DNA from 2 places in the Streptomyces sp. NBC_00376 genome. Region 1 is predicted to be linked to the other one. Evidence: riboswitches for the same ligand, from Rfam matches in the RefSeq annotation. Region 1 holds a riboswitch; the other holds the start of a gene.
What was found. Region 1 has a riboswitch for glycine ahead of gcvT (glycine cleavage system aminomethyltransferase GcvT). Riboswitches for the same ligand answer to the same signal wherever they lie in the genome.

Region 1 (15,761 bases):
TGGACGGCGGTGACGCGGCCGGACTGGGTCATGCCGGTGCCGTTGAGGTCGACGTCGTAGTCGCCCTCCATCAGCTTCTTGTCGTTCTCCTCCAGGTTGGCGGAGATCGTCACGGTGACCTTGTCCGGGAGCGCGGCGCGCAGCGGGTCGGACGCCTTCTGCCACTTGTCGTTGCGGACGAGCACGATGCTCTTGCCCGGCTTGTACTCCTCGAACTTGTACGGGCCGGAGGAGAACGGGCGCTGGGTGTACTTCGCGCCGGTGTCCTTGTCCGCCTTCACGGGCGAGCCGGACGGCATGGCGAGGAACTGCTCGAAGTCACCGTTGGGCTTGGGCAGCTTGAAGATGATGGTGTTGTCGTCGGGCGTCTCGATCGACTTGAGGCCGAGCTTGTCCGCGGACTTGTCCTTGTAGGGGCCCTTGTACTCGCCCTTGGGGTCCAGCGTCTGCATCAGGTACTGCGGGCCACCGGTGATGGTGTCCGTCGCCCAGATGCGCTCGATGCCGTACTTGACGTCCTTGGAGGTCAGCTTGGAGCCGTCCTCCCAGGTCAGGCCGGAACGCAGCTTGTACGTGTAGGTCTTGCCGCCGTCGGTGATCTCACCGGGGCCGGTGGCCAGGTCGCCGACCAGCTTGGTGGAGGCCGCGCCCGGCTTGGTGTCGTACGAGACCAGCTGGCGGGTGTAGAAGCGCATGAAGTCCCAGGCCATGCCGTAGTAGGCACGCTGGGGGTCGGCGGAGTCGAGGTCCTGCTTGCCGACCATCTTCAGCGTTCCACCCTTTTTGGTGGACGGGTTGGCGACCTTGTTGAACGCCGCGTTGAAGCCGGCGCCCTTCGAGCTGCCGCCGCCTTCGCTGTCGCTGTCGCCGCCGCCGCACGCCGTGGTGGTCATCAGCGCCGCGACCACGAGGGCCGCACCAGCGGTGAGCCGTCGTTTCGAGGTAACTGTGGACATTTTCTCGTAACCTCCGAGATCGCGGTCCCAGGCCGTTGCTTGCCGGAGAACCATGGGAAGAGCCACCTGACGATGCGGCAGGGGCAAGTCGTGGGCTATCGGGTCCCCTTGGGGTCCAGGGCGTCGCGCAGCCCGTCCCCGAAGAGGTTGAAGGCCAGCACGGTGATGAAGATCGTCACGCCGGGGAAGACCATGAACATCGGGTCGTGCTCGTACGTCTCCAGGGCGTCCCGCAGCATTCCGCCCCAGGAGGCCGTCGGCGGCCGGACACCGGCGCCGAGGAAGCTGAGGGCCGCCTCGGTGAGGATGTTGGTGGGGATCATCAGCGTCGCGTAGACGGTGATCGGCGCCACCAGGTTGGGCAGCAGCTCGCGGAAGAGGATGTGTGTCCGCCCGCCGCCGAGGCTGCGCGCCGCCTCCACGTACTCGCGCTCGCGCAGCGAGAGAGTCTGCCCGCGGACGATGCGTCCGACGTACGGCCAGCCGAAGAAGCCGATGACGGCGACCAGTACGGCGATGCGGACGCCGCTGCCGGTGAGGCCGAGAAGATCGTCGGGGAGGACCGAGACCAGGGAGATGATGAAGAGGAGCTGCGGGAAGGAGAGCAGCACGTCCATGACGCGGCTGATCACCGCGTCCACCCAGCCGCCGAAGTATCCGGCGATGATCCCGAAGAGGGTGCCGAGGGCGACGGCGACCAGGGCCGCCAGGAAGGCCACGAGCAGCGAGATCCGGGCGCCGTAGACGATCCGGCTGAAGACGTCGCGTCCCTTGTTCGGCTCGACGCCGAACAGGTAGTCGCCACTCATGCCGCCGAGGCTGCCCGTGGGGAGATTGGTCAGCGGGTCGAGCTTGTCCTGGTGGAACTCGTTCGGCGGGTGCCCGAGCAGGCTCACGATCAGCGGCGCGAAGACCGCCACCACGACCAGGACGAGGACAACGATGCCACCCGTCAGAGCGACCTTGTCCTGCTTCAGGCGGTTCCAGGCGATCTGCTTGAGAGACCGTCCCTCGACCTTCTTCACCCCGGAGTCGACTGCGGGACCGCCGGTCGCGACCGGATCCGCTTCCGTGGTCGGCTCGTGCAGTGGTGCCGTCATCGTGGCAAGGACCCCTCTCAACCGGCGGTGGCCGGGCCGAACTGGCCGCTGTGGCGGCGCGATCAGTCAGTCGTACGCAGAGGCGGCAAGACGCCCTTGCTGCGGGAGTCTTCATTGCCGTTACGACTGGTAGCCATACCGACAGACGAATGGATGCCTAACCGTGATGCGCTCTGGGGTGTTCCGTTATCCGGACGGATGTGAACGCCCGCCGAACACAGGTCAGTTGATAAGGAAGAGGGCATGCGAGCGGATTAGCGTCGCATTCACCACCAGACATGCCGAGCACGGAAATCTCGGACATGGGCGGCCGGATGAGGCATCGGGCGGGTGAACGCACGTGCACATTCGGGGAGTTGGCGCCTTACCTTCGCGTTACGGAAATCCGGACCGTACGCGGGCATTCCGGACGACGGGGACAGAGTGGCCCCGGACGGGTCAGTACGCGCCCTGCGGCGGGTAGCCGTAGCCCGCGACGGGGGCCGCCGGGGCGTGCGCCTCACGGTCGTAGAACGGGCGGGCGTTGGCGCGCAGCCACATCGCCACCGGGTCGTACTCGTCGGACATCGCGACGGTGGAGACGGGCAGCCCCTCCGGGACGGCGGAGACCGACTGCTGCATCATCGCGCGCGCCGCGTCCACCGAGGGCGGGCTCGTGTCGTAGAGATCGAGGCCGATGGTGAGGTACGGGACGCCGAGCGCGGGCTGCACCCAGGCACGGCGCAGCGAACGGATCGCCGGGGTGTGGTGGGCGTTCTGCGTGAGCAGGGCGTAGAACTGCGGGATCTCGATGGCCGGCTCGGTGAGCCGGAGCGGGCCCGCGGGCATCCGGTCGAGGCCGGTGGCGATCCGGCGCAGGTCCAGCCAGGGGATGCCCACGCCGCCGCCCGGGGCGTGCGGGTTGAGCCAGATGCCCCAGCGGTCGGGGAAGAGTGTGCGGGCGATGTCCCGGCCGCCGACCAGCTCGTGGGCGCGGTTCCAGCCGCTCACCGAGAGCTCCTGGGCGGAGGTCACACAGGGGGCGTAGCCGAGGCCGTCGACCTCCATGTTTCCGTACTGGGCGTCGGGCGAACCCGCCTGGCCCTGCCAGAGGAGCATCCAGATCCGGCCGTTCGCGAGGGCCTGCAGCAGCGCCTCGTACGCGTCGTAGCGCCCGGGCGTCACTTGGCGCAGCATGTGCTCGACCTGCCCGGCCGCCGCGGTGCCTGACGCACTCACCTGGTCCCGCCCCTCTTCGATCCACTGTGTCGGCCCGCCGCCCCGGGCACACGGGTGCGGCATGATGCCGAGACACCAGCCATGAAACCAGCTTATGCGCCGGTCCTGACACCGACTTGACGTCATGGGTCGAAACGGTGTTCCCCGGACCGGCCCGGGACGCTCTTGTCCGGGACGCTCCTATACGGCCGCTCGCTGATAGAACGGGCGGATCCGCTCCCGCATCCAGTCGCCGACCGGGTCCTGTGCCACATCGAGCAGTACGAGATTGACCGGCCAGGGAACCTCGACCCGGCCCAGAGCGCGGCCGAGGGCGTCCATCGGGGCATTGCGCCCGGCGCCCTCCCAGGTGGAGAACTCGACGCCGATGAAGAGGACCGGGTCGCCGCCCTCGATGCTGGCCAGCGCCCGGCGGGCGGAGAGCACGACGCCGCTCTCCTCGAACTCACCGGCCGCCGCGGCGAGGAAGTCGACCGGCTCCTCCTTCCAGTCCGGCTCGTACAGCCGGACCCGGCCGCCGCTGGCCGGACCGTCCAGCGGGGTGCGCCCGGCCCGGCAGAGCTCGGCCACCGCGGGCGGCGGCAGCGGCATCCCGACCGCGCCGCCCGGGTTCACGGCTATGCCGAGCTGCGGCGGCAGTCCGCGGGCGAAGTCGCGGGCGGGCGCGACGGTGAAGGACATGTGGGTACCGACGCAGGCGAGGAACTGCTGCTCGGAGCTGAAGACGGGGACGTACGCGGCGCCCTCGATCTCCACCGTCGGCAGGTCCAGGGCCGCCGAGTCGGGTCCCCCGCCGTTGGGCAGCGGCACCCAGACCTGGCTGCGGCCGAGCACCTCGACGAGCCGCCCGCCCGCCTCCGGGCTGCCCACCGAGGCCATCAGCACTTCTTCGAGCTCATTGGCCGGCCATCCGCCCTGCGGATGGGACTGGACCTGTGCCGGAACGTCCACTGCTTCCCCTTCTCGCCCAAGCTTTCCGGCAGAAGGTTAACGCCCGGCCCCGTCGCCGCCCCGGCCCCGAGGCGCCGGCCACCGGCCACCGGCCTCAGAGGCTGTCGGGCCGCCCGTCCGCGAACGCGATCCGGCCGAGCCTTCCCGCCGCCTCCCGGTCCAGCAGCACCGCCGAGGCGCACCCGGGCGGCAGCAGGCCCGCCTCGGTCGCCCGCAGCAGCCTGGCCACCGCCCTGCGGTGCCGGGCGAAGGCGTATCCCGATACGCCGCGTCCGCGCTCGCGCTGGCCCTCCCTGGCGGTCTGCGGCGTCACGTCGAGCAGGACGAGGTGCAGGCCCCGGCCCCGGCGCCGGGCGTCACGGGCCAGCCAGCCGCGCACCCACGACTGGGTCCCGCAGTCGTGGACGACGGCGGACTCCCCGGAACGCAGCACCCGCCACAGCCCCCAGTAGTGGGCGGCGCGGACGAGCGGACGGTAGAGGGCGTAGGGGAGTAAGCGCGGCATGACCCGGGCCCAGCGGTCACGGGTGTCCTGGGAGTCGATGGCGTGCGCCGATGTCACCGCCCGCCGGATGAGCGTCGACTTGCCGCTGCCGGGCAGCCCGGAGACCACCACCACGTCACCCGCCGCGAAACGCAGGCCGCGCGGACTGCGCCCGGACCGCTCCCGCAGATCCCGCACCACGGGCGCGTGCGCGCCCGACGCGGCCCTCGCCGGGGCCCCCGCCTGTGCGGGCATCGCGCCGTGCGCGACCCCCGCGGTCGTCGCGTACCGCTGCAACGTCATCGCGCTCCCCCTGTCGGCTCACCCCACGTATGCCCCTGAAGTGTAAAGAAAAGGTAATGCGACACAACCGCCCACGCCGCTGATTTCCCACAGGGGACCGGGGCCCCACTCCGGCCCGATGCGTGCGATGATGACCCGGCCAACTGCATAAAGGCCGCTTGAATCCGCGCGGGAGAGCTCCGGTCACTTCCCGTGCCGGGCGCCGAAGGAGCAAGTTCCTCCCTTGAATCTCTCAGGCCCCGTACCGCGTGGATGAGGCAGATCTGAAAAGCGGGCCGCTTCGCGGCTCCACCCAAGGTGCAAGCCGAACCCCTCCAGGGGCTCTCGGCGAACCTCTCAGGTTCCGATGACAGATGGGGAGGGATCGTCCTCGTCGTCATGCCCTGGGAGTCATATCCATGAGCACCGCCCCCCGCCTCACCGCCCTCGATGCCCTGCACCGTTCGCTGGGCGCGACCATGACCGACTTCGCGGGCTGGGACATGCCGCTGCGGTACGCCAGCGAGCGCGACGAGCACAACGCGGTGCGTACGAAGGCCGGTCTCTTCGACCTGTCGCACATGGGTGAGATCACCGTCACCGGCCCCGAGGCCGCGGCCTTCCTGAACTTCGCGCTGGTCGGCAACATCGGCACCGTCGCCGTGGGCCGGGCCCGCTACACGATGATCTGCGCCGAGGACGGCGGCATCCTGGACGACCTGATCGTCTACCGGCTGGGCGAGACCGAGTACATGGTCGTCGCCAACGCGGGCAACGCCCAGATCGTGCTGGACGCGCTGACGGCCCGCGCCGAGGGCTTCGACGCCGAGGTGCGCGACGACCGCGACGCGTACGCGCTGCTCGCCGTCCAGGGCCCGGAGTCCCCCGCCATCCTGGCCTCCGTCACCGACGCCGACCTGGACGGCCTGAAGTACTACGCCGGTCTGCCCGGCACGGTCGCCGGTGTCCCCGCGCTGATCGCCCGCACCGGCTACACCGGCGAGGACGGCTTCGAGCTGTTCGTCGCCCCCGCCCACGCCGAGCAGCTGTGGAAGGCGCTGACCGAGGCGGGCGCCTCCCGCGGCCTGATCCCGTGCGGGCTCTCCTGCCGCGACACGCTGCGCCTGGAGGCGGGCATGCCGCTGTACGGGCACGAGCTGACCACGGAGCTCACCCCGTTCGACGCCGGTCTCGGCCGGGTCGTGAAGTTCGAGAAGGAGGGCGACTTCGTCGGCCGCAAGGCCCTCGAAGCCGCCGCCGAGCGCGCCGAGACCGCCCCGCCGCGCAAGCTCGTCGGGCTCGTCGCCGAGGGCCGCCGGGTGCCGCGCGCCGGTTTTTCCGTGGTCGCCGGCGGCCAGGTCATCGGCGAGGTCACCTCGGGCGCCCCCTCGCCCACCCTGGGCAGGCCGATCGCCATGGCGTACGTCGACGCCGCGCACGCCACGCCCGGCGCCGAGGGCGTCGCAGTGGACATCCGGGGCAGCCACGAGCCGTACGAGGTCGTGGCGCTGCCGTTCTACAAGCGCCAGAAGTGACGTCGTCGCTCCCGCAGAAGTGACGCAGTCGCGTCTCACACCGTAAGACCACCGTTCATCAGCACTCCCCCGCGTACAGGAGAATTCAGGTCATGAGCAACCCCCAGCAGCTGCGTTACAGCAAGGAGCACGAGTGGCTGTCGGCCGTCGAGGACGGTGTGGCCACGATCGGTATCACCGAGTACGCGGCCAACGCGCTCGGCGATGTCGTCTACGCCCAGCTCCCCGCGGTCGGTGACACGGTGACCGCGGGCGAGACCTGCGGTGAGCTGGAGTCGACCAAGTCGGTCAGCGATCTGTACTCCCCGGTGACCGGCGAGGTCACCGAGGCGAACCAGGACGTCGTGGACGACCCGTCGCTGGTGAATTCCGCTCCCTTCGAAGGCGGCTGGCTGTTCAAGGTGCGCGTCGCGGAGGAGCCGGAGGACCTGCTCTCCGCCGACGAGTACACCGAGTTCTCCGGCAACTAAAGACCCAAAGGGACCACCTGATGTCGCTTCTCAACTCCTCCCTCCACGAGCTGGACCCGGACGTCGCCGCCGCTGTCGACGCCGAGCTCCACCGTCAGCAGTCCACCCTCGAAATGATCGCCTCGGAGAACTTTGCTCCGGTCGCGGTCATGGAGGCCCAGGGCTCCGTCCTCACCAACAAGTACGCCGAGGGCTACCCCGGCCGCCGCTACTACGGCGGCTGCGAGCACGTCGACGTCGTCGAGCAGATCGCCATCGACCGCATCAAGGCGCTGTTCGGCGCCGAGGCCGCGAACGTCCAGCCACACTCCGGTGCGCAGGCCAACGCCGCCGCGATGTTCGCGCTGCTCAAGCCGGGCGACACGATCATGGGCCTGAGCCTGGCCCACGGCGGTCACCTGACCCACGGCATGAAGATCAACTTCTCCGGCAAGCTCTACAACGTGGTCCCGTACCACGTCGACGAGACCGGCGTCGTGGACATGGCCGAGGTCGAGCGCCTGGCCAAGGAGTCCAAGCCGAAGCTGATCGTCGCCGGCTGGTCCGCGTACCCGCGCCAGCTGGACTTCGCCGCCTTCCGCCGCATCGCGGACGAGGTCGGCGCGTACCTGATGGTCGACATGGCGCACTTCGCCGGCCTGGTGGCCGCGGGGCTGCACCCCAACCCGGTGCCGCACGCCCACGTCGTCACGACCACCACGCACAAGACCCTCGGCGGTCCGCGCGGTGGCGTCATCCTGTCGACGCAGGAGCTCGCCAAGAAGATCAACTCCGCGGTCTTCCCCGGCCAGCAGGGCGGCCCGCTCGAGCACGTGATCGCTGCCAAGGCGGTCTCGTTCAAGGTCGCGGCGACCGAGGAGTTCAAGGAGCGCCAGCAGCGCACCCTGGACGGCGCCCGCATCCTCGCCGAGCGCCTGGTCCAGCCGGACGTCACCGAGGTGGGTGTCTCCGTGCTGTCCGGCGGTACGGACGTCCACCTGGTCCTCGTCGACCTGCGCAACTCCGAGCTGGACGGTCAGCAGGCCGAGGACCGGCTCCACGAGCTGGGCATCACGGTCAACCGGAACGCCATCCCGAACGACCCGCGGCCGCCGATGGTCACCTCGGGTCTGCGGATCGGTACGCCGGCCCTGGCGACCCGTGGCTTCCAGGCCGAGGACTTCACCGAGGTCGCGGAGATCATCGCCGCCGCCCTCAAGCCGTCCTACGACGCGGACGCCCTGAAGGCCCGCGTCATCGCGCTGGCCGAGAAGTTCCCGCTGTACCCCGGCCTGAAGTAGTCCGGACAGGTTCTCGTAACACGTTGGGGCGGGGCACCGCGCACACTGAACTGTGAGCGCGGTGCCCCGTCCCATGCCCCGCCCCCTGGGCCGCCCGGCCCGCACCGCACCACCCGGCAGACGACGATGTCTACCAACCCCTGAGGAGTCACCGTGGCCATCTCGGTCTTCGACCTGTTCTCGATCGGCATCGGCCCGTCCAGCTCCCATACGGTCGGCCCGATGCGCGCCGCCCGGATGTTCGCGCGCCGGCTGAAGAACGAGGGCCTGATCGCCCACACCGCCTCGATACGCGCCGAGCTGTACGGATCGCTCGGCGCGACGGGTCACGGCCACGGCACTCCCAAGGCCGTCCTGCTCGGCCTGGAGGGCGAGTCGCCGCGCACCGTCGACGTGGAGTCCGCCGACGACCGGGTCGAGCAGATCCGTGCCACCGGCCGGATCAACCTCCTCGGCATGCACGAGATCGACTTCGACTTCGACGAGCAGCTGATCCTGCACCGCCGCAAGGCCCTCCCGTACCACGCGAACGGCATGACGGTCTTCGCCTTCGACCGCGAGGGCGAGCTGCTGCTGGAGAAGACGTACTACTCGGTCGGCGGCGGCTTCGTCGTGGACGAGGACGCGGTCGGCGAGGACCGGATCGTGCTCGACGACACCGTCCTCAAGCACCCCTTCCGCACCGGCGACGAGCTGCTGCGCCTCGCCCACGACACCGGGCTGTCCATCTCCTCGCTGATGCTGGAGAACGAGCGGGCCTGGCGCACCGAGGACGAGATCCGCTCGGGCCTGCTGGACATCTGGCGCGTCATGCAGGCCTGTGTCTCGCGCGGCATGTCCCGCGAGGGCATCCTGCCCGGCGGCCTCAAGGTCCGCCGCCGCGCCGCGAACACCGCCCGCCAGTTGCGGGCCGAGGGCGACCCGCAGGCCCACGCGATGGAGTGGATCACCCTCTACGCGATGGCGGTCAACGAGGAGAACGCGGCGGGCGGCCGGGTCGTCACCGCTCCCACCAACGGCGCCGCGGGCATCATCCCGGCCGTCCTGCACTACTACATGAACTTCGCGGCCGGCGGCGCCACCGAGGCCGAGAAGGAGGACAGCGTCGTCCGCTTCCTCCTCGCGGCCGGTGCCATCGGCATGCTCTTCAAGGAGAACGCCTCCATCTCCGGCGCCGAGGTCGGCTGCCAGGGCGAGGTCGGCTCCGCCTGCTCCATGGCCGCGGGCGCCCTCGCCGAGGTCCTGGGCGGCACCCCCGAACAGGTCGAGAACGCAGCCGAGATCGGCATGGAACACAACCTGGGCCTGACCTGCGACCCGGTCGGCGGTCTCGTCCAGATCCCGTGCATCGAGCGCAACGGCATGGCGGCGGTCAAGGCGGTCACGGCGGCGAAGATGGCGCTGCGCGGCGACGGCAGCCACAAGGTCTCCCTCGACAAGGTCATCAAGACCATGAAGGAGACGGGCGCGGACATGAGCGTGAAGTACAAGGAGACGGCGCGGGGCGGGCTCGCGGTGAACATCATCGAGTGCTGAGCGGACGCCCCCTGCTCGTCCGGGGCGGAGCCGAGCGGTCCGACGTGGAGCCGGGCCGTCCGGAGTGGACCTGAGCCGTCCGGGGTGGAGCCGGGCGGCTTCACCCCGCGGACGGCTTCGGGCGTGCGGGTAGAGTGGCCCGCTGCTCGCTCGCGGGCGTCGCAGGTGACGCCCCGGCCTCCTGTGCCTCGTCGCACGCCCCGCACGACAGGTTTCCCGCTCTTGTCCTCCTCCGTACCGTCCCCGGCCGCGCGGCTGCGTGGCTTCCGCCCTTCCTGGCTGTCCCCGAAGGTGTTCCGCACCGAGCTGCTGGCCGGCCTCGTGGTCGGGCTGGCGCTGATCCCCGAGGCGATCTCCTTCTCGGTGATCGTCGGGGTGGATCCGGCGATCGGGCTGTTCACCTCGTTCACCATGGCGGTGGTCATCTCCGTCGTCGGCGGACGCCCCGCGATGATCTCCGCCGCCACCGGCGCGGTCGCCCTGGTGCTCGCGCCCCTCAACCGTCAGCACGGGTTCGGTTACCTGGTCGCCGCGGTCATCCTGGGTGGTGTCTTCCAGACGGCCCTGGGTGCGCTGGGCGTCGCGAAGCTGCTGCGGTTCGTTCCGCGCAGTGTGATGGTCGGCTTCGTCAACTCCCTCGCCATCCTGGTCTTCATGGCCCAGATCCCCGAGCTGCACGACGTGCCCCGGGCGGTCTACCCGCTGATCGCCGGCGGCCTCCTGCTGCTGGTGTTCTTCCCCAGGGTGACCAGGGCGGTCCCGGCACCGCTGGTCACCGTCGTCGTCCTCACGGTCATCACGGTCGCCGCCGGGATCGCCGTCCCGACCGTGGGCGACCGGGGTGAGTTGCCCTCCGCGCTGCCGGTGCCCGGCCTGCCCGATGTGCCGTTCACGGTGGACACGCTGACGACCGTGGCGCCCTACGCGCTCGCCATGGCGCTGGTGGGGCTGATGGAGTCCCTGATGACCGCCAAGCTGGTCGACGACATCACCGACACCCGCTCCAGCAAGACCCGCGAGTCCATCGGCCAGGGCATCGCCAACATCGTCACCGGCTTCTTCGGCGGCATGGGCGGCTGCGCCGTGATCGGCCAGACGATGATCAACGTGAAGGTGTCCGGCGCCCGCACCCGGCTGTCGACCTTCCTCGCGGGCACCTTCCTGATGGTCCTGTGCATCGCCCTCGGGCCCGTTGTCTCCCGCATTCCCATGGCCGCGCTCGTCGCCGTCATGGTGATGGTGTCCGTGGCGGCCTTCGACTGGCACTCCGTCGCGCCGAAGACGCTGAGGCGGATGCCGGCCGGGGAGACGCTCGTCATGGTCGTGACCGTGGCCTGCGTGGTCGTCACCCACAACCTGGCCGTCGGCGTCGTGGCCGGCACGGTCGTCGCCATGGTGATCTTCGCCAGGCGGGTCGCCCGCCTGGCCGACGTCACGACGGCCGTCGACCCCGGGGGCGACCGGATCGTCTACTCCGTGACCGGCGAACTCTTCTTCGCCTCCGCCAACGACCTGGTCACCCGGTTCGATTACGTCGCCGACCCCGGCCGGGTCGTCATCGACCTGTCCGCCGCCCACATCTGGGACGCCTCCTCGGTCGCCGCTCTGGACGCCATCACAGCGAAGTACGAGCAGCGCGGCAAGACCGTCGAGATCATCGGCCTGAACGAGCCGAGTGCCGAGATGCACAGGGCCCTCAGCGGCGAACTCACCGGCAGCCACTGACCCCGGGTGCCACGGCGCCGGACCGGCCCCGCGGCACAACCCCGTACGAGCGCCTCAGCGCAGGTGCACCGGCAGCGATTCGATGCCGTACACGATGGAGAGCTTGCGGAAGGCGAGGTCCTGGGGCGGGACGGCGAGCCGCATCCGGGGAAACCGCCGGGCCAGGGCCGGGTAGGCCGTGCGCAGTTCCATGCGGGCCAGTTCGGCGCCGATGCAGCGGTGGATGCCGTGGCCGAAGGCGAGGTGACCGCCGCCCGCGGGAGTACGGTGCGGGTCGAAGCGCCCGTCGTCGCTGACGTACCCGGCGTCGCGGTTGGCGGCACTGAGCGAGCAGAGCACCATGTCGCCCTGCGGAATGACCACTCCGCCTATCTCTATGTCCCGGCGGGCGAACCGGGGAAAGGCGATCTGCACCGCCGAGAGATAACGCAGCACTTCCTCGACGAAGGGGGCGGTCATGGCGTCGTCATGACGTATTCGTTCCAGGACGTCCGGGTTCTGCAGCAGCACCAGGGAGCCCAGGGCGATGGTGCTGGCGGTCGTCTCGAACCCGCCGGTGAGCACGCCGTCGGCCAGACCCGCGAGTTCCTCGTCGTCGACGTTGTCGCCGTGCTCCCGCACGATCATGCCGAGCAGGCCGTCGCCCGGCTTCTCGCGCTGTGCCTTGACGACGTCCCTGAAGTACGCCAGCGACTCCGACATCGCACCGAAGGGCGCGGTCGTTCCGGCGAAGAGGTCGAAGCGGTCCATGGCGAGCTGCTGGAAGTCGTCGCGGTCCTCGTACGGCACGCCGAGCAGTTCGCAGATGGTGAGGGAGGGGATCGGCAGCGCGAACTCCTGCACCATGTCGACCGGGCCCGTGGCGGCCTCCATCGCGTCGAGGCGCTCCTCGACGATGGCGTCGATCCTGGGACCCAGCCGCCGCAGCCGGCGCATCGTGAACTCCGGGGTCAGGATGCGGCGCAGGCGGGTGTGGACCGGCGGATCGTTGAAACCGAGCCCGCCGGGGCTCTGTTCGGCGGCCACTCCGGCGTTCGTCGCGAGGTGGGCGAAGTCGGTGCTGAATCCGTCGGCCGAGCCGAGGACGGCCTTCGACTCCTCGTAACCGCTGACCACCCAGGCGTCCATGCCGAACGGCAACGAGACCTTGTGCACCGGCCGCTTCGCCCGGGTCCTGGCCAGCTTGTCCACCGGGTCGAGGCCGTCCCTGCGCAGCATCATCAGCAGGTCGTCGGGCAGCAGCCGGACCGTGGATGACCCGATCCCGTACTTCTGGATCCTGGACAGGTAACTGCGCCCGATCCGGGCGGTGATACGAGAGCGGAACGTCGTAGTCAATCTGCACTCCATGAGTCGTCGCGCGGTCCGCACACACACGGTGCGGACGTGAAACAGCTGTGCAGCAGGCGCGGATGTGGATCGTGGCCGGCGGCGACACGGCTTGTGCCAAACGGCATTCTGTCTCAGAGCGTGAGCAAGCGGCGCCCCCACGGCATCGGATCCGCCCTGCGGGGCCCGAGGAGCGGCGACTGTGATCGTGCGCACGCAGCGAAAGGACTGGACCTGAAGTGACCGACGACCGTGCCCGTGCGGTGATCGAGCGGCTGCGTGCCGTCGACTGGAGCGACGACTCCGCGGCGTACGAGCACGCGAATTCGCGTGCTCTGCTGATGCGTGAATACCTGCACCGCGCGGCTCGGTGGGCTCGGGCGTACGGCGCCGAGGAGTTGTGGCCCTTCTTCGACATCGCGGAACATGTCGCACCCGAGGTCCGGACGCCGCCCGATGTCGCCGCCGAACTGGAGGAGGTGCTCACCGGCCTGGCTCCGGCCTCGCTCAGGAAGACGTGCCGGGGCGCCGTCCGGTGGGCCGTGCTGGGGAGCGCCGGGGACCGGTCGCCCCAAGGCCTTCCGGATGATCCCTACGAGCCGCTCCTGCTCATGTACGAGCGCGGCCGGGGGTTACTTCGTCGAGGAGTTCCTCGACCTCAACGGCGCGATGCTGCGGCTCGGAACGGTGGAGAGCAACCTCTCCGCCCGCCCCTTCCGCACGCTCGCCCCCGCGATTCTGGACGCCCTGGACGCCGAGGACCAGGAGGACTGAAACGCCGGGATCGAGGCCGCCACCCGAAGTCGTGCGCGCGGAGTGAAGATCGGCCGGAGATCCTCGGGAGTCCCGTCGCACCGGGAGGGTTCCCGCCGTCCGCGCTCCGGTCAAGTGCTCCTTTCCCGCACCTCATTGCCTGTGCCGGTTATTCGATGGCCATGTCACAGCTTGTCCACAGGACCGAGGCCCTCGATTGCTTCAGCTTCCCTGAGTTGATAGGGATGTTCAGCACATTTGTTTGCTCAGGCTCGACAGGGGTACTCAATGAAGTTCGACATGGGGGCGCAGGTTCTGACGAACCTGTCGTCGAAGTCGCGTGGGTCGAGTGATGATCTGGGCACGCTGATTCGCCAGCTGGTTCAGGCGGCGGCACCGTTGGAGGGGAAGTTCCACGGTGCGGGGCGTGTGGCGTTCGATTCGTTCAAGAATCGTTCGGACGAGATCACGGCGGCGCTGAACGGTTCGCTTTCGGCTCTCCTCGGCGGTCAGTCGGGGATGGAGCAGGCGTTCGGTTCGGGTGACCAGGAGCAGGGTGACAACGCGCGGCAGCAGATGTCCGCGGCGAATTTCGATGCGGCGCGCTTCGGCGGCCGGTGACATACGGGGGTTGGGTTTCTGATGGCTGGTGACAGTGACCGTCGTGCATACGACACGGGTGCGTCCTCGGACGCGCAGGGCAACATCCAGGTGGTGATCGCGCGGCTGGAGGAAGTGATCGCGGCGCGGGACGGCCAGGTCAAGGCGGCGATGGCGGACTTCGCGGCCGACGGTGTGGCGGACGAGTACCACGGCAAGGAACTGCGGTGGAACCGTTCTTCGCAGGAGGTCAAGAACATCATCCAGCTGCTGAAGACGACGCTGGAGCAGAACGACGGCACCGCGCAGCACACGATCACGCGCGCGAAGGCAGCGGTCGACAACATCGGCTGACTCGGCCGAATGCCTGCCTGGGGGCGGGTTCGGGTCGGTTCGGTAACGGGGAGCATGAGGTAGGGCATGACCGGCTGGGATCTGAAGCCGCAGGGCATTCAGGGTGTGCTGAAGACGACGGGCGAGGTCGCGTCGAAGATCCAGACGCACGCGACGTCGTACGGGGATCACCTGTCGTCGGCGGCGTCGAGTGCGGGGACGATCACCGCCGAGGGAGGCGGTGACGGTGGCGGTGGCGGCAAGGACGGGGAGCAGGCCGTAGGCGGTCTGGTCGCGCTGGCGTTGTCGCAGTTCGCCGAGCACACCACCCCTGATCTGAAGTTCATCGCGGCGCGGGCTGGAAAGTCCCTGACCGGTGCGGTGGATGCCACGACCGCGTATCTGAACGGTGACCTGGACATGGCCGCCGAGGCGCAGCGCAAGGCGCTCGGTGCGGTGGACCTGGATCCGAAGAAGCCGGGGGTGCAGTCGCGGTGATCGAGCCCGAGGCCATTCCGCAGTACACAGGTGATCTGGGTCAGCTGGAGAAGGACCACGCGAGTCTGACGAAGGACGCGGGTCATATCCGGGACACGGGTTCCTCCGTCCACACCCATTTCCAGGCGCTGTCCGCCTATTACAAGGCGCCCGAGGCGGAGCAGCTGTTCGCGTCGACGAAGCCGGTGCAGGACCGGGCGGACGGTTTCGCGGACGATCTGGAGAAGGTCGCTTCGTCGTTGTCGGACTATGCGACGGAGATCCGTCCGCTGGTCACGAAGCTCGCGCAGCTCAAGACGGACGCGACGACGTTCGTGAACGAGAACAAGGACGACGACGAGTGGGAGTACGACGGGGACAAGGTCGAGGAGCACAACAAGCTCCGCGATGACATCACCGCGACGGTCGCCGCGTTCTGGGCCGCCGAGCGGACCTGCCACAACAAGATCACCGCCCTGTTCGGCGGGACGCAGATGGTCGCGGGGGACGGGTCCGAGCGCAAGGACCAGTACGGGTTCAACGCGGACGACCTGAAGAACGCGAAGCTTCCCTGGGGCGACCCGGTCGAGGAGAAGCACCACTGGTACGAGGTCGGCCACTGGGTCAAGTCGTTCGTGTGGGACGGGCTGATCGTCGACGGGATCTGGGGCACCATCAAGGGCCTTGGCACCCTCGTCGGGTTCGGTGGCTGGGACGCGATGGGGCAGGCCT
Region 2 (15,761 bases), 4.8 Mb from region 1:
GCAGGTTCTCCTCGAAGAGCTCGTACGCCGAGCCGATCCACCGTTCACCGAACCAGGTCCTGGGCCGCACTCCCTGGTTCTGGAGTTCGGGCGGCCTGGTGTCGGTGGCCTGCTGGAAGAGCGGCGGCCGCGACTCCCGCCACAGCTCCCTGCCGAACAGGAACGGCGAGTTGGCGCCCAGTGCGATCTGGACCCCGGCGACGGCCTGGGCGGCGTTCCACACGGCCGCGAATCGACCCGGTGTCACCTGCAGGTGGAGCTGGACCGAGGTGCAGGCGGCCTCCGGGGTGATCGAGGCGGAGGTGGACACCAACCGCTCCACGCCCTGGATATCGAGGGAGAAATCCTCGCCCCGGGCGGCCACGATTTGATCGTTGAGCAGTGTGTAGCGGTCCGCGTCCGAGAGGTTCGCCGCGACGAGGTCCTCGCGGCGCAGGGTGGGCAGAATACCGATCATCATGATCCCGGCGTCGACCTCGCCCGCCTTCCGGTGGGCATATCCGAGCCCGGTCCTGAGCTCTTCGGCCAACTGGTCGAAAACCTGCCCGTCCAGGCGGTGCGGGACTATGTTCACCTCCAAATTGAACATCCCGAGTTCCATCTGGAAATCACGGCTCGCGATGCGTGGGAGGACCTCCCCATTCATCATCTTCGGCATGCCGTCGGCGCCCGCGAGATTCAGCTCGATCTCCACGCCCATGAGGTTGCGCGGCCGGTCGAACCTCCGCTCCTCCAACAGCCGCTCCAGCCCCTCCAGGCACTGGTGGAGCTTCCTCCGGTACCCCTGCCGATCGGACAGGTCAAAGGCGCCCGCCACGACCTTCTCCCCCATCGGAGCGTCCCTCCCTCAAGTGGGCGGCCCGCGGCCCAGGCCGCTCGCGTCACGATCGATAATGCCCAGGCCGGGTGATCCATAACGCCCCCGCGAACGCCGCGGACCCAGTAATCTGAGTGCGCCCGCCCGAGGCACATTCCATGGGCATGGTGCAGCACCGGTTTCCCCGCCCGGCGCACGGTGAATACACGGTCGCGTTTCAGCCGTCCGCGCCCGGGGAAAAATCCCAGGCGGCGGCTGCGCCGCTGACGCAAAATCAGCAGATTCTCCGCATAATAAAGTCTCGATACCGCCTTGTCGGCAATACCTGCGACGGCTAGTGGAATCACCGCGTGAACACGTGTCGTATAAACTCCGCGGACGAGGCAGAGAGTTGACGCACCGGCTCAGTCACCGGCCTCCTCTGGCCCCGCATGCCGACAGCGCCGTCTGCACCCGCCCACGCACCACCGTGTCTCCGAAGTGAGAGGCGACCCACTATGCCGCTGCATGTTCCTCCGGCTCCCGCGCCCGCTCTGCGCAGCGTTCTCGCGGCACTCGGTTCACCCACCGCAGTCCGCGAGGCCCGCACCCCAGCCCTCCGATCCGCCGAGGGACCGCTGAGCCCCGAACTCCCGCTCCCCGTCCATGTACTGGACCGGATCGGGCCGGGCGGGCTCGCTCCCGCCACCAGGCTGGCCGGGTGGCGGTTCCTGATCCGCGGCTCGGAGCAGCCCGTCGCCGCGGCGGACACCATGCTCACTCCGGACGGCTGGACCTTCTCGCACTTCTTCGAGGGCCCCTACATCGCCTCGACCGAACTCGCCCTGCGCCAGGCCGAGACGGTGACCAGTCACTACCAGCCACGGCTGCTGTCCATCCCGGAGCTCTACATGCTCGCGCTGTGGCTCCACGGCGACGCCGAGGCCGACGCCGCCGGCGGGGCGCTCGCCCCCGCCGATCTCCTGGTTCCGCTGGCTCCCGCCCCGCCGGGCATCGCGGCCCATCGCCCGCACCGGGTCGCCGATCTGCTGCGCGTGATGACGCTGCGCATCACCCCTGGCCCCGGCCCCCTGCTCGGATCACCGGCCTGAGGACCGGACCCCGTACGAGAACGCTGTGCCCCGCCACCGTCCCCGGTGGCGGGGCACAGCGCTGAGGGGGCGCACTTCGGTGCCCGACCGGACTAGCCCGGTCCGGCCACCCCGAACCACCCGAAGTGACAGTGCAATTGCGGTGAACCGTCCGCGCGGGTGACGCGTCCTTCGAGTAAGGACAAGTGCTGCTGCGAAATGCCTGCGGAATGACGCCCGTGGGGCAACACTGGGACCGGACCGATCGATACGGGGGGCGGCCATGAACACCTCATCAAGCCGCAGGACATTCACTACAACGCAGCGAAAGAACCCAGCCATGTGCCAGCACCAGCCACCATGCCCGACCGCCGATTCAGCCGACCGGGAAGCCGCCCGCCTGATGGCCCACCACCCGGAGCAGGGCTGGAGCCTGCTGTGCAACGGAGTCCTGCTCTTCGAGGACACCGGTGAGCTGCTCCCCGACGGTCAGATCATCGCTCCGCACCGGCCCCTGGGGACCGACCGGGTGATGAAGGCCGCCTGACCGCGGCCGGTACGAGCAGGGGCCGGCCCGGAGAATTCTCCGAACCGGCCCCGACGCATGCCCGCGTCACTCCCCCGCGCTCATGACTCAGTTGTCGTACTCGTCCAGCGGCGGGCAGGAGCAGACGAGGTTGCGGTCACCGAAGGCGCCGTCGATCCGGCGCACCGGCGGCCAGTACTTGTCGGCGGCCGAGACGCCGGCCGGGAAGACCGCCACCTCACGGCTGTACCCGTGCTTCCACTCCCCGCCCAGCATCGCCGCGGTGTGCGGAGCATTGTGCAGCGGGTTGTCGTCCGCGCTCCACTCGCCGGAGGCCACCTTCTCGACCTCGCCGCGAATGGCGATCATCGTGTCGCAGAACCGGTCGAGCTCCGCGAGGTTCTCGCTCTCGGTCGGCTCGATCATCAGCGTCCCGGCGACCGGGAACGACATGGTCGGCGAGTGGAAGCCGTAGTCGATCAGACGCTTGGCGATGTCGTCGACGCTGACGCCGGTGGCCTTGGAGATCGGCCGCAGGTCCACGATGCACTCGTGCGCGACCAGACCGGCCGGGCCGTTGTACAGGATCGGGTAGTGCGGCTCCAGACGCTTGGCGATGTAGTTGGCCGCGAGCACGGCGACCTGCGTGGCCCGCTTCAGGCCCTCCCCGCCCATCAGCCGCACGTACGCCCAGGAGATGGGCAGGATGCCGGCCGAACCCCACGGAGCGGCCGAGATCGGTCCGACCCCGGTCTCGGGGCCCGCGGCGGGCTGCAGCGGGTGGTTCGGCAGGTACGGCGCGAGGTGCGCGCGCACCCCGACCGGGCCGACGCCGGGGCCGCCGCCGCCGTGCGGGATGCAGAAGGTCTTGTGCAGGTTCAGGTGCGAGACGTCGCCGCCGAAGCGGCCCGGCTTCGCGAGGCCCACCAGCGCGTTGAGGTTGGCGCCGTCGACGTACACCTGACCGCCGGCGTCGTGCACCTCGGCGCAGATGTCGGCGACGTGCTCCTCGAACACACCGTGCGTCGACGGGTACGTGATCATGAGTACGGCGAGCTCGTCGCGGTGCTTCTCGATCTTGGCGCGCAGGTCATCGACGTCCACCTCGCCGTCGTCGGCGGTCCTCACCACGACGACCTTCATGCCGGCCATGACGGCGCTGGCCGCGTTGGTGCCGTGCGCGGAGGACGGGATGAGGCAGACGGTGCGCTGGTCGTCACCGTTGGCCCGGTGGTACGCGCGTACGGCCAGCAGGCCCGCGAACTCGCCCTGCGATCCCGCGTTCGGCTGGATGGAGACGGCGTCGTAGCCGGTGACCTCGGCGAGGCGCTCCTCCAGCTCGCGGATGAGGGTGAGGAAGCCCTGCGCCTGCTCGGCCGGTGCGAAGGGGTGCAGCGCGCCGAACTCGGGCCAGGTGACCGGCTCCATCTCGGTGGTCGCGTTCAGCTTCATGGTGCAGGAGCCGAGCGGGATCATGCCGCGGTCCAGCGCGTAGTCGCGGTCGGCGAGCTTGCGCAGGTAGCGCAGCATCGCGGTCTCGGAGCGGTGCTGGTGGAAGACCGGGTGGGTGAGGATCTCGTCGGTGCGCAGCAGCGCCTCGGGAAGCGCGTCGGCGACGGTGGCGTCCAGCGCCTCGATGTCCCCGTCGGCGCCGAAGGCGGCCCAGACTGCGGCGATCTGCGTACGCGTGGTGGTCTCGTCGCAGGCGACGGAGACCAGGTCGGCGTCGACGAGCCGCAGGTTGACCCCGCGCTCACGGGCGGCGGCGACGGTCTTCGCGGCCCCGCCCGGGACGCGCACGGTGAGGGTGTCGAAGAAGGCGCCGGTCACGACGTCGACCCCGGCGGCGCGCAGGCCCTCGGCCAGGATCGTCGCGTAGCGGTGGGTGCGCCGGGCGATCGTCCGCAGCCCGTCCGGGCCGTGGTACACCGCGTACATTCCGGCCATGACGGCGAGCAGCACCTGGGCGGTACAGATGTTGCTGGTGGCCTTCTCGCGGCGGATGTGCTGCTCGCGGGTCTGCAGGGCCAGCCGGTAGGCCTTGTTGCCGTCCGCGTCGACGGAGACACCGACGAGACGGCCCGGAAGGCTGCGGGCGAACTTCTCGCGCACGGCCATGAATCCTGCGTGCGGTCCGCCGAAGCCCATCGGCACACCGAAGCGCTGCGTGGTACCGATCGCGATGTCCGCGCCCAGGTCACCGGGCGAGGTGAGCAGGGTCAGGGCGAGCAGGTCGGCGGCGACCGTGACGATCGCACCCAGCTCGTGGGCCTGATCGATGACGGGCTTGATGTCCCGGACCGCTCCGGAGGCGCCCGGGTACTGCACCAGCACGCCGAAGACACCGCGCTCGGCGAGCTCCGCCGGGATGCCCTCGGACAGGTCGGCGACGACGACCTCGACACCGGTCGGCTCGGCGCGGGTCTCTATGACCGCGACCGTCTGCGGCAGGGCGTCGGCGTCGACCAGGAAGACACCGTCCTTCACCTTGCCGACGCGCCGGGAGAGCGCCATGGCCTCGGCGGCCGCGGTGCCCTCGTCGAGCAGCGAGGCACCGGAGGTGGGCAGCCCGGTCAGCTCGGCGACCATGGTCTGGAAGTTGAGCAGCGCCTCCAGGCGGCCCTGCGAGATCTCCGGCTGGTACGGCGTGTAGGCCGTGTACCAGGCGGGGTTCTCCATGACGTTGCGCAGGATCACCGGCGGGGTGAAGGTGCCGTAGTAGCCGAGCCCGATCATCGGGGCCAGCACCTGGTTGCGGTCCGCGAGCTCGCGCAGCTCGGCGAGGACCTCGGCCTCGGTGCGAGCGGACGGCAGTGCGAGCGCCTCGGCGCTCTTGATGACATCGGGCACCGCGGCAGCGGTGAGTTCGTCCAGCGAGCCGTAACCGACCTGGGCGAGCATCTTCGACTGCGCCTCGTCATCGGGACCGATGTGGCGCTGCTCGAACGGAATGCCCTGCTCCAGCTGGGAGAGCGGAGTGCGACGGGGGGTCATGGTGGAGGCCTCCTGGTCTGTCACGACCTGCGAGGGGCACCACGGCGCGGGTGCCCGAACGGCCTCCCCCTCTGTCATCTCAACCTGAGAGCTTCACCGGCGCGCCTTGCGGCGTACCGGCTTTCACCGTCGGTGAGGAAGGGAATCGCACCGGCACTCGGCCGCACGAAACCCGCCCTGCTTTCCAGAGTGACCTCGTCCGTGCGGTACGGGGGCCTGAGAGATTCCGGGGAGGATTTGCTCCTTCGGCGCCTTCGGATCAACTCCGGAGGACTCTCCCGCACGGGGTCAGCAGCCATCACCAGCCTACCAGCGGGGTTCGTGGCTGATTTCTCGAGTGGCCAACCACCCGGATCTGCCTTTTTGTAGTGCTTGTGGAGTAGCCGCGACCAGTGGGAGGGACCGTGCAGAGCGACATCGATCCGCGCCGCCTGATCGGCCGCAAGGCGTTCGACCGCAAGGGCACCAAGATCGGGACCGTGGACGAGGTGTATCTCGACGACGCGACCGGTGTGCCCGAGTGGGCAGCCGTACGTACCGGACTCTTCAGCCGGGACGCGTTCGTCCCGCTGGAACCCAGCGAATTCGTGGAGGACACGCTCCGCATCCCCTTCGACCGTGCGCTCATCAAGGACGCACCGGACTTCGGTGTAGGCCGTCATCTCTCGCCGGAACAGGAGCTCCAGCTCTACCGGCACTACGGTCTGGACTCCCCGCCCGAGGAGATCGGTCCGGACAGGGACTTCGGCAGGCTGGCCGGCCAGGACGAGTAGTCCACCGGGTCCCTCACCAACGGCAGCGGATCGGCGGGCCGCAGTTCCGGGTCGTCGATCCGGAACGTACGCACCCGGCCGGGCGCCGACCCGGGCTCCTCGAAACGCACCGTCACCCGGCCGACACCACTGCCCTGCACCCAGCCATGGCCGTACGTCCCGTGGTGCACGTCGTGTCCGGCGGGCCAGCGCCGAGCTGCGCGCTGCTCGGCGGTCTCCGGGGCCGGTGCCCGGGGATCGCCCGGCGGCCCGCCCCCGTCGTCCCCCGCCGGTGCCGCCCCCTCCGCCGAGTCCTCGGCCGACTGACCGGCGGCTTCCTCGGCCGCGTTCCGCTCGCCGGCGGCCTGGGCGAAAAGATCCTCCTGGGTGTAGTCGGCGAGCCCCGTCACGCCCACTCCCAGGAGCCGGATGCCTCCGGTGGTGTCAACGGCCTCCAGGAGCCGTGCGGCGGCCTCACGGACCACCGTGGGGTCGTCCGTGGGCCCACGGAGCGTCTCGGACCGCGTGAGCGTCGAGAAGTCGTACCGGCGCACCTTCAGCACCACGGTGCGCCCGGACCTCCCCGCGCCCCGCAAGCGCTGGACGCACCGGTCGGCCAGCCGCTCGACCTCCGTCCTGATCCGCACCCGGTCATGCAGGTCGGCGTCGAAGGTGTCCTCGACGGACACCGATTTGGCGTCCCGCTCCGCGACCACCGGCCGGTCGTCGTACCCGAACGCCATGCGGTGCAGCGAGCCGCCGTGCGCCTTCCCCAGCAGGCGTACGAGCTCGTCCTCGCCCGCCTCGACCAGGTCGTCGACCGTCGTCATCCCCGCACGGCGCAGATGATCCGCCGTCGCCGGCCCGACCCCGGGGAGGATCCGCACCGTCATGGGTGCGAGCAGCGCCCGCTCCGTGCCCGGCTCTATGAGCAGCAGGCCGTCCGGCTTCGCCTCCTCCGAAGCGATCTTGGCAAGCATCTTGGAACCGGCGAGCCCGACCGAGCCGGTGAGCCCAGTGACCGCCTTGATGGCCGTACGCAGCTGCTCACCGATCTCCCGCGCCGAAGCCGCGTCGTCGGCCGTCCCCCCGGCCTCCAGGTCCACGAAGGCCTCGTCCAGGCTGAGCGGCTCCACCAGCGGCGAGAGCCGGGCGAGCAGCTCCATCACCTGGTCGCTGACGGTCCGGTACAGCTGGAAGCGGGGCACCAGATAGGCCGCGTTGGGCGCCAGCCGCCGCGCCTGCGCCGTGGGCATCGCCGAGTGCACCCCGAAGCGACGGGCCTCGTACGACGCGGTGGCGACGACTCCGCGCGGCCCGAGCCCGCCCACCACGACCGGCTTGCCGCGCAGGCTGGGCTTGGCCGCCTGCTCGGCGGAGGCGTAGAAGGCATCCATGTCCAGATGCAGGATGGTGGGCGCGGCTCTCACATCGTCGATGCTGCCCTACGGCACTGACAATCGCCGCGCCCGGACCGCGGGCCGCGTCAGCCGGCGCGGTTGCGCCGCCGCGCGAGCTCGTCGGTGGGGTTGTTCCCGATGAGGGTCTCGCCGGTGTCCACCCGCTCGCCGTGCAGCTGCGAGAGCGCGGCGTCCACGTCCTGCCACACCACACCCACCGCGATCCCGAAGACCCCCTGGCCACCCTGGAGCAGGCTGACGACCTCGTCGGGCGAGGAGCACTCGTAGACCGTCGCCCCGTCGCTCATCAGCGTCATCCGCTCGAGGTCCTGGAATCCGCGGGCCCGCAGATGCTGCACCGTGGTGCGGATGTTCTGGAGTGCCACGCCGGTGTCCAGGAAGCGCTTCACAATCTTCAGCAGGACGACGTCCCGGAAGCTGTAGAGCCGCTGTGTGCCGGAGCCGTACGCCGGACGCACGCTCGGCTCCACCAGCCCCGTGCGCGCCCAGTAGTCGAGCTGCCGGTAGGTGATCCCGGCCGCCGCGCAGGCGGTCGGCCCGCGATATCCGATGTCGTTGGCCGAAGCCACTCCGTCCCCCGCCACCGCCGCCGGTTGAACCGGTTGCACGATGGTGTGGTCGGCTGTACTCCCCTGCTGCGGATACGGCCCACCCGCTGCCGTACCGTCGCCGCTGCTTCTCACGCCGACCTCCGTCCTTGACCTGCCATCTCGAAGGTAGGCAGTCACTCGGGGTGCGTCAACGATCGCCACACTCGGCACGCCGAGTGATAATCACCCTGAGGGTGGTTTCCCGTGTCTCTCGAGCGGGAAAGGCTTGCCGGATGCGCTGACGGCAACCCCGAAGAACGGTCACTGACTGTTGGTGCCGAAATCCTCCGGGGAGATCTGATCGAGGAACTCGCGGAATTTCTCCACCTCGTCCTCCTGCTCGTCCGGGATGGCGATGCCTGCGTCGTCGAGCACCCCGTCACTGCCATAGATCGGCGTTCCGGTGCGCAACGCGAGCGCTATGGCGTCGGACGGCCGCGCGCTCACCTCGACCCCGCTGGCAAAGACCAGCTCCGCGTAGAAGACCCCTTCCCGTAGGTCCGTGATGCGGACCTCGGTGAGCTCCTGGCCGACGGCCTCGAGCACGTCCTTGAAGAGATCATGGGTCAGCGGCCTGGCCGGAGCCATGCCCTGCTGGGCGAAGGCGATCGCGGTCGCCTCACCAGGACCGATCCAAATGGGGAGGTACCGGTCGCCTCCCACTTCACGCAGGAGCACGATCGGTTGGTTCGAGGGCATTTCCACCCGGACACCCACAACGTCGAGCTCGTTCACACAGCAACCCTAGGACGTGCCCGGCAGGTTTGGGTAGTCGGGCAGCCTGGCGATCAGTGGAGCCGGATGTGCAGGGCGCTCTGTACCAGGGCCGAATGAAGCCTCACGGACAGCTCCGCGAGTTCTTTCGCAGTGGCCTCCGCATGGGCTCTGGTCTGCGGATTCCGGTGCCGCCGCAGGGGTGCGACCACCTGCTCGATGAGCCCGACCTCGCGATCCGCAGCGGCCCGCATGGCACGCAGGTGACGCGGCTCCAGACCGAACCTGCCCAGATCCGCCACAAGCCTGGCCACGGTCACCATCTCGGCGTCGTAACCGCCCTCGGCGGTCGGAACCACCAGTCCGTACGACTCCCACTCGTCGAGGTCGCTCTCGGTGACCTCGGCGGCCGCCAGCAGCTCCGCACGGCCGATCCGGGCCGCGGTGGCCCGTCCGGGCTCCGCGTCCCAGCCAACGGTCAGGTCCCGTGGGCCGCCCCCGGAAGGCAGGGCGGCCTGTTCACCACGGGCGAGGGCATCCAGATGTTCGCGGATGACCTTCAGCGGGAGGTAGTGGTCCCGCTGCATGCGCAGCACCTGCGCCAGCCGCTCCACATCGGCGCCGCGGAACTTGCGATAGCCGGAAGGGGTCCGCTGCGGCTCGACGAGCCCTTCGGCCTCCAGGAAACGAATCTTGGAGATCGTGACCTCGGGAAACTCGTCCCGCAGCCGCAGGAGCACCGCGCCGATGCTCATCGGGCGGTCGTCGGCGGAGGCGGTGCCGGTCACGGCACCGCCCGTCGGTGTTCTCAGCATGGACCTTCCCTGACGGGTCAGATACCGCGCTGGCTCGCGTAGAAGACCAGCCGGTACTTACCGATCTGCACTTCGTCGCCATTGGACAGGGCGACGGAGTCGATGCGCTCACGGTTGACGTAGGTGCCGTTGAGGCTGCCCACGTCCCCGACCGTGAAGCTTCCGTCGGGGCTCCTGCGGAACTCCACGTGCCGACGCGACACCGTCACGTCGTCGAGGAAGATGTCGCTCTGCGGGTGGCGGCCGGCCGTGGTCAGCTCACCGTCCAGCAGGAAACGGCTGCCGGAGTTCGGACCACGACGCACCACCAGGAGCGCCGAGCCGAGCGGAAGGGCGTCCACGGCGGCCTGAGCCTCGGGCGAGAGGGACGGCACAGCCGTCTGCCCGGTGGCCTCCGCCTCGTACGCCTCGAGACCGGAGATGGAGATGGTCGACGTCGTCTCCGAGGCACGCTCGGGAACTCCGCCCCTCAGCGGAGCACCGCAGTTGGAGCAGAAACGGCTGGCCTCGGCATTGCGATGCCCGCACCTCGTACAGACCGGCATGGACGAACCCTCCTGCCTGGGGGCGAACTCTCCACCCGAACTCGAGGTCGACGATTCCCCGAAACCTATGCGGCCGGGACCGGCAGGGTCAACAGACGACGCGCCGGATACTCCCGAATTGTCACTGCCAGTACCCGACACCTGATCACGGAAGAGCGGGCGCTCCGTGCCCTGCTCCTCCGCCTGGCCATGGCGCGGCGCGCGATGGCGAGCGGCCTCGTCGCGAGCGCTCTTGCCGAACAACTTCCCAAACAACTTCACGGGCGATTCCCCTTGACCGAAATAGACCCGCCCGTGGGGCAGGACGAACCCTGAATGAACACACCTGCCGACCCGGACATCCTCACAACGTCCGTATCCACTCGACAGTTTCCACCACGCACCACCAATACGATGCGGCGACCCCCCGCAACCTTGCGCCCGTCTCCTTCGCCCCTTCCGCACCGCCGCCTCACGGGGACGACGACCGAGCGTAGTCAGGCTGCTTCGCCGGTCGCAAGGCGTCCACGACGATGTCGTCGGCCTGCTCCACCTGCACGGTGGCCTGCTCCTTCTCCAGCGTCTGCACCACGCCGCCAGGAATGTTCAGTGCCGGCTCCAGATCCTGGGGCTTGCCGATCACCTCGAAGACGTACGGCGCGGTGATCTTATGGTCGTCAACCCTGACGTTGCCGCCGTCACCGGAGAAGTACGTGTTGGCCACCACGCGCACCCCGTTGACCTCGATCGCCTCGGCGCCCGCCGCCCGCAGCTCCTGAAGGGCGTCGAGCAGCATGTCCGCCTTCACCCCGTTCCCGGGGTCGTTGACGGTCAGCGTGATCCCGGGCCCGTGTGCCGCCACGGTGCCCGCGAGCACGCCGAGTTGCCGCTCCTTCTCCACCGTCTGCTTACGCGCCTCCTCGGCCTGGTCGGAGCTGTTCTCCAGCTCCGTGCGCTGAGCGTCCAGCCGCTGCTTCTCGTCCTCCAGACGCTGGGTCCGGTCGTCCAGCTCGTCGAGGATCCTGACCAGGTCCTCCTGCCGGGCGCCCCGCAGCGCACTGTTGTCGCTGTTGGACCGCACCTGAATGGCCAGGCCGAGACCGAGGACGAACAGCAGTAGCGCGACGACGAGTTGGGCCCGCGTCACCCGCGGCGGCCAGAGTCCGGCGATCAGCCGCTGACGACCGGTGAGCTCATTGGCGGAGCCCGCCGCACGCTCTGCGGCGTGCTCCGTCTCCTCGGGAAGTTCTTCGTTGCTCATCGGCCTCAGGCCCGGAAGACGTGCCGGCGGATGGCCGCGGCGTTGGAGAAGATCCGGATCCCGAGCACGACCACCACACCGGTGGACAGCTGGGCACCGACGCCCAGCTTGTCGCCCAGGAACACGATCAGCGCGGCGACCACGACGTTCGAAAGGAACGACACGACGAACACCTTGTCGACAAAGATCCCGTCGAGCATGGCGCGCAGACCGCCGAAGACTGCGTCGAGGGCAGCCACGACGGCGATCGGGAGATAGGGCTCGACCATCGCCGGCACCTCGGGCCGGACCAACAGTCCGACCACGACTCCCACGACGAGGCCCAGTACGGCGATCACGATGTGCCCTTCCCTGTGTCTGCCGCACCACTGCCGGTGTCTGCGGCTTTATAAGGCTCTGCTGTACGTACGATCAGGCTCGGCGCGACCGGAAGGCTCACCTTCTGCTGCACGGACAGGCTCGTCCGGACGTCGAAGGTGTCCTTGAGCGCCTGAAGATACTGGCCGTCGGCACTGTCCTGGAACGCGGTGCCGAGTTGCTTCCCGTTCCCCACCGCCAGCACCGTGTAGGGCGGGACGAGCGGTCTGTTGTCGACCAGTATGGCGTCGCCCGCCGCACGGATCGCCGACAGGGCTGTCAGGCGCTGCCCGTTGATCGCGATCGCCTCGGCACCGGACTGCCACAGGCCGTTGACGACCCGCTGGAGGTCCCGGTCGCGGACCCGCCCGGTGTCGGCGAATCCACTGGTCTCCCGCGGTCCGCCGCCGCCCTGGTCGGTGTCCTTGGCGTCGTCGATGACGAGCTTCACGCCGGGCCCCTCCACGGGGGTCGCGCCGGCGAGGAGTGCCACTCGTTCCCCCTGGTCCCCGCCGTGCTTCTCCAGCGCCTTGCGCTGGCGCCGGCCCACGTCGTCCCGGAGCTCGTCCACCTGCGACTCGAGGTCGTCGGCCGCCGCCGTCTCGTCGTCGATGCGGTCGATCAGCTCCTGGCGCTCCTTGGCGAGGACCGGCGCCGAGACACGCGCCTCCGCGGCCCCGAGCGTGACGACGAGGGCGGCCAGCACCAGGCAAGCGGCGAGGCCGAGTTTCGACTTGAGCGTACGGGGCAGGCCCGCGGTCCCGTCGGCCTTGCGACGCGCCGAGGCCTCGGCGTATCCGTCGTCCAGGCTGTGGTCCATCACATTGGTCAGCAGCGACATGGACGCATCGGGACGCGCGGGAGGCGAGGCGGTACTCCGATCGGGGGGCTGCTGCGACATGCCGCACATCGTCGCACGTCGCCACGGCTAGCGCCGAATGGCCCCACCGGTGTGCCCGCTGACGCCGCCGGGCGCCACCGGACACACCGGGAGAACCGTCACTGACCTGCGCTGTCCACTACTGCCGTCCATTCGTCCAGCAGCGCCTGCGCGGAGGCGTCGTCCGGACCTTCGGCCCACAGATGGGTGACCGCTTCGGCCGGGTCCGGCAGCACCATCACCCACCGCCCGTCGGTCTCGACCACCCGCACCCCGTCCGTCGTATCGACGCTGCGGTCACCGGCGGCCTCCACGACCCGCCGCATGACCAGCCCCTTGACTGCCCAGGGGGTGGCGAGATCGCGGCGCAGGACATGGGCACGGGGGATGCGGGCATCGATCTGGCTCAGGGTGAGCTGGGTCCTGGCCACCAGGCCGAGGAGCCGGACGAACGCAGCCGATCCGTCGAAGACGCTGCTGAATTCGGGAACGACGAAGCCCCCGCGTCCGTCTCCACCGAAGATGGTGCCTTCCTCACGTGCCACGCGGGTCAGATCGTCGGGCGATGTCGTCGTCCATTCGACCTGAGTGCCGTGGTACGCCGCGACCTGCTCGGCGACGCGTGTCGTGGTGACCGGCAACGCCACCCGCCCGCTGCGCCGCTCGGCTGCCACGAGGTCGAGCAGCACGAGGAGCGCCCGGTCGTCCTCGACGATCCTGCCCCGCTCGTCGACCAGGGAGAGCCGCTCGCCGACCGGATCGAACCGCACGCCGAACGCGGCCCGCGCCGAGGAGACGATCTCGCCGAGCCGTACGAGTCCGGAGCGCCGGGTCTCGGCGGACTCGGTGGGTCGTGATTCGTCGAGGCCGGGATTGATGGTCAACGCGTCGACACCGAGGCGTCCCAGCAGGCTGGGCAGCACGAGCCCGGCACTCCCGTTGGACGCGTCGACGACCACCTTGAGACCCGCATCGGCAATCCCCGCGGTGTCCACGTTCCGCAGCAGCGCTCCGGTGTACGAGTCGAAGACGCTGGACGGGAAGTGCAGATCGCCGATCTCGCCCGGGAAGGCACGGCGGTATTCCTGTCGTGCGTAGACCCGGTCCAGTTTCCGCTGTCTCGCCTGCGACAGGTCCGCTCCGCGCTCGTCGATGAACATGATGTCGACCGAGTCGGGCACGCCGGGAGACGTACGGATCATGATCCCGCCGGCGCTGCCCCGGGCGGTCTGCTGGCGCGCGACGGGCAGCGGTACGTTCTCCAGGTCCCGGACGTCGATGGCGCTGGCCTGAAGGGCCGAGATCACCGCTCGCTTCAGGGCACGGGCACCGCGGGAGTGGTCACGTGCGGTGGTGACCGTCGAGCCCTTCTTCAGGGTCGTGGCGTAGGCACCGGCGAGCCGGACGGCCAGTTCCGGGGTGATCTCGACGTTCAGGATCCCGGACACACCTCGGGCGCCGAAGAGATGAGCCTGTCCGCGCGATTCCCAGATGACCGAGGTGTTGACGAAGGCGCCGGCCTCGATGGTCTTGAACGGGTAGACGCGGACATTGCCCTGGATGATCGACTCCTCACCGATCAGGCATTCGTCCCCGATGACCGCGCCGTCCTCGATGCGGGCCGCCCGCATGACGTCTGTGTTCTTGCCGATCACGCAACCGCGCAAATTGCTCTGCTGCCCGATGTAGACGTTGTCGTGCACCACGGCCTTGTGCAGGAATGCGCCGCTCTTGACGACCACGTTCGATCCGATGACCGTGTGCTCGCGAATCTCCGCTCCGGCTTCCACCTTCGCGTAGTCCCCGATGTAGAGAGGTCCGCGCAGAACAGCGTCGGGATGTACCTCCGCGCCTTCCGCCACCCATACTCCGGGCGAGATCTCGAAGCCGTCGATGTCGACATCGACCTTGCGTTCAAGAACGTCGGCCTGTGCCTTCACGTAGCTCTCGTGAGTGCCGACGTCCTCCCAGTAGCCCTCTGCGACATAGCCGTAGATGGGCTTGCCTTCCTTCATGAGCTGCGGGAAGACATCGCCGGACCAGTCCACCGAGACGTCGGCCTCGACATAGTCGAATACCTCGGGCTCCATGACGTAGATGCCGGTGTTGACGGTGTCCGAGAAGACCTGGCCCCAGGTGGGCTTCTCCAGGAAGCGTTCGACCTGGCCGCCCTCGTCGACAATCGTGATGCCGAATTCCAGAGGGTTCGGCACACGGGTCAGGCACACCGTGACGAGACCGCCCTTTTCCTTGTGGAAGGCGATCAGATCGCTGAGATCGAAATCGGTGAGAGCGTCACCGGAAATGACGAGGAAGGTGTCGTCCTTCAGCGCTTCCTCGGCATTCTTCACGCTCCCCGCGGTACCGAGAGGTTTCTCCTCGTTGGCATAGCTGAGCTCCATCCCGAGCTCTTCTCCGTCCCCGAAGTAGTTCTTGACCAGCGAGGCGAGAAACTGGACCGTTACGACGGTCTCATTCAGCCCGTGCCGCTTCAACAGCCGAAGCACGTGCTCCATGATCGGCCGATTGGCGACGGGCAGAAGCGGCTTGGGCATGCTCGAGGTCATGGGGCGAAGGCGTGTGCCTTCGCCGCCAGCCATCACGACGGCCTTCATGTCGGAAACGTCCTCCTTGAAGAGACGACGGTTTAGCCGACTTCGCCCGTCGGGGCACCATCCGGGTCATCAGCGGCGGGCCGGCCACACTGCACGGCACCGCATCAACGAGCTCAATCGGCTGCTACATCCGCCTTGACGAGCCGGCGGACCTGAACCACGTAGAGGATCCCTGCCCACCAATAGAGCGTTGTACCCCAACCTGCGAACGCCCATCCGAAAATAGCGGCCAGCGATGCAAGCCAACCACTTCCGTCGCTGAGCAGCAACAAGGGGAACGCGTACATCAGGTTGAACGTGGCAGCCTTGCCCAGGAAGTTCACCTGGGGCGGCGGATAGCCGTGGCGCCGCAGGATTCCTACCATCACGAGGAGCATCAGCTCACGCGCGACAAGTGCTGCGGTCAGCCACAGCGGGAGGATCTC

Region 2: linked by a shared signal. The riboswitch ahead of gcvP (aminomethyl-transferring glycine dehydrogenase) and the one ahead of gcvT (glycine cleavage system aminomethyltransferase GcvT) in region 1 are both predicted to bind glycine.

Annotation. Positions count from the first base shown of each region.
Region 1 covers NZ_CP107960.1:2,682,255-2,698,015, forward strand. The annotation lists gene OG842_RS11825 (ABC transporter substrate-binding protein) at 1-956, opposite strand, end outside; gene OG842_RS11830 (ABC transporter permease) at 1,052-2,056, opposite strand; gene OG842_RS11835 (enhanced serine sensitivity protein SseB C-terminal domain-containing protein) at 2,495-3,274, opposite strand; gene OG842_RS11840 (enhanced serine sensitivity protein SseB) at 3,455-4,225, opposite strand; gene OG842_RS11845 (AAA family ATPase) at 4,320-5,012, opposite strand; glycine riboswitch at 5,172-5,269, shown strand; gene gcvT (glycine cleavage system aminomethyltransferase GcvT) at 5,411-6,526, shown strand; gene gcvH (glycine cleavage system protein GcvH) at 6,619-6,996, shown strand; gene glyA (serine hydroxymethyltransferase) at 7,017-8,276, shown strand; gene OG842_RS11865 (L-serine ammonia-lyase) at 8,430-9,812, shown strand; gene OG842_RS11870 (SulP family inorganic anion transporter) at 10,035-11,537, shown strand; gene OG842_RS11875 (cytochrome P450) at 11,592-12,887, opposite strand; gene OG842_RS11880 (hypothetical protein) at 13,452-13,640, shown strand; gene OG842_RS11885 (hypothetical protein) at 13,908-14,240, shown strand; gene OG842_RS11890 (pore-forming ESAT-6 family protein) at 14,262-14,573, shown strand; gene OG842_RS11895 (DUF6507 family protein) at 14,640-15,050, shown strand; gene OG842_RS11900 (hypothetical protein) at 15,047-15,761, shown strand, end outside.
Region 2 covers NZ_CP107960.1:7,448,256-7,464,016, reverse strand. The annotation lists gene OG842_RS33575 (glutamate-cysteine ligase family protein) at 1-832, opposite strand, end outside; gene OG842_RS33570 (hypothetical protein) at 1,315-1,908, shown strand; gene OG842_RS33565 (DUF5999 family protein) at 2,228-2,434, shown strand; gene gcvP (aminomethyl-transferring glycine dehydrogenase) at 2,522-5,407, opposite strand; glycine riboswitch at 5,602-5,698, opposite strand; gene OG842_RS33555 (PRC-barrel domain-containing protein) at 5,812-6,180, shown strand; gene OG842_RS33550 (DNA polymerase IV) at 6,105-7,589, opposite strand; gene OG842_RS33545 (MerR family transcriptional regulator) at 7,646-8,263, opposite strand; gene OG842_RS33540 (bifunctional nuclease family protein) at 8,432-8,905, opposite strand; gene ftsR (transcriptional regulator FtsR) at 8,959-9,699, opposite strand; gene OG842_RS33530 (FHA domain-containing protein) at 9,717-10,505, opposite strand; gene OG842_RS33525 (DUF881 domain-containing protein) at 10,696-11,484, opposite strand; gene OG842_RS33520 (small basic family protein) at 11,490-11,822, opposite strand; gene OG842_RS33515 (DUF881 domain-containing protein) at 11,819-12,742, opposite strand; gene OG842_RS33510 (mannose-1-phosphate guanyltransferase) at 12,841-15,336, opposite strand; gene OG842_RS33505 (CDP-alcohol phosphatidyltransferase family protein) at 15,450-15,761, opposite strand, start outside.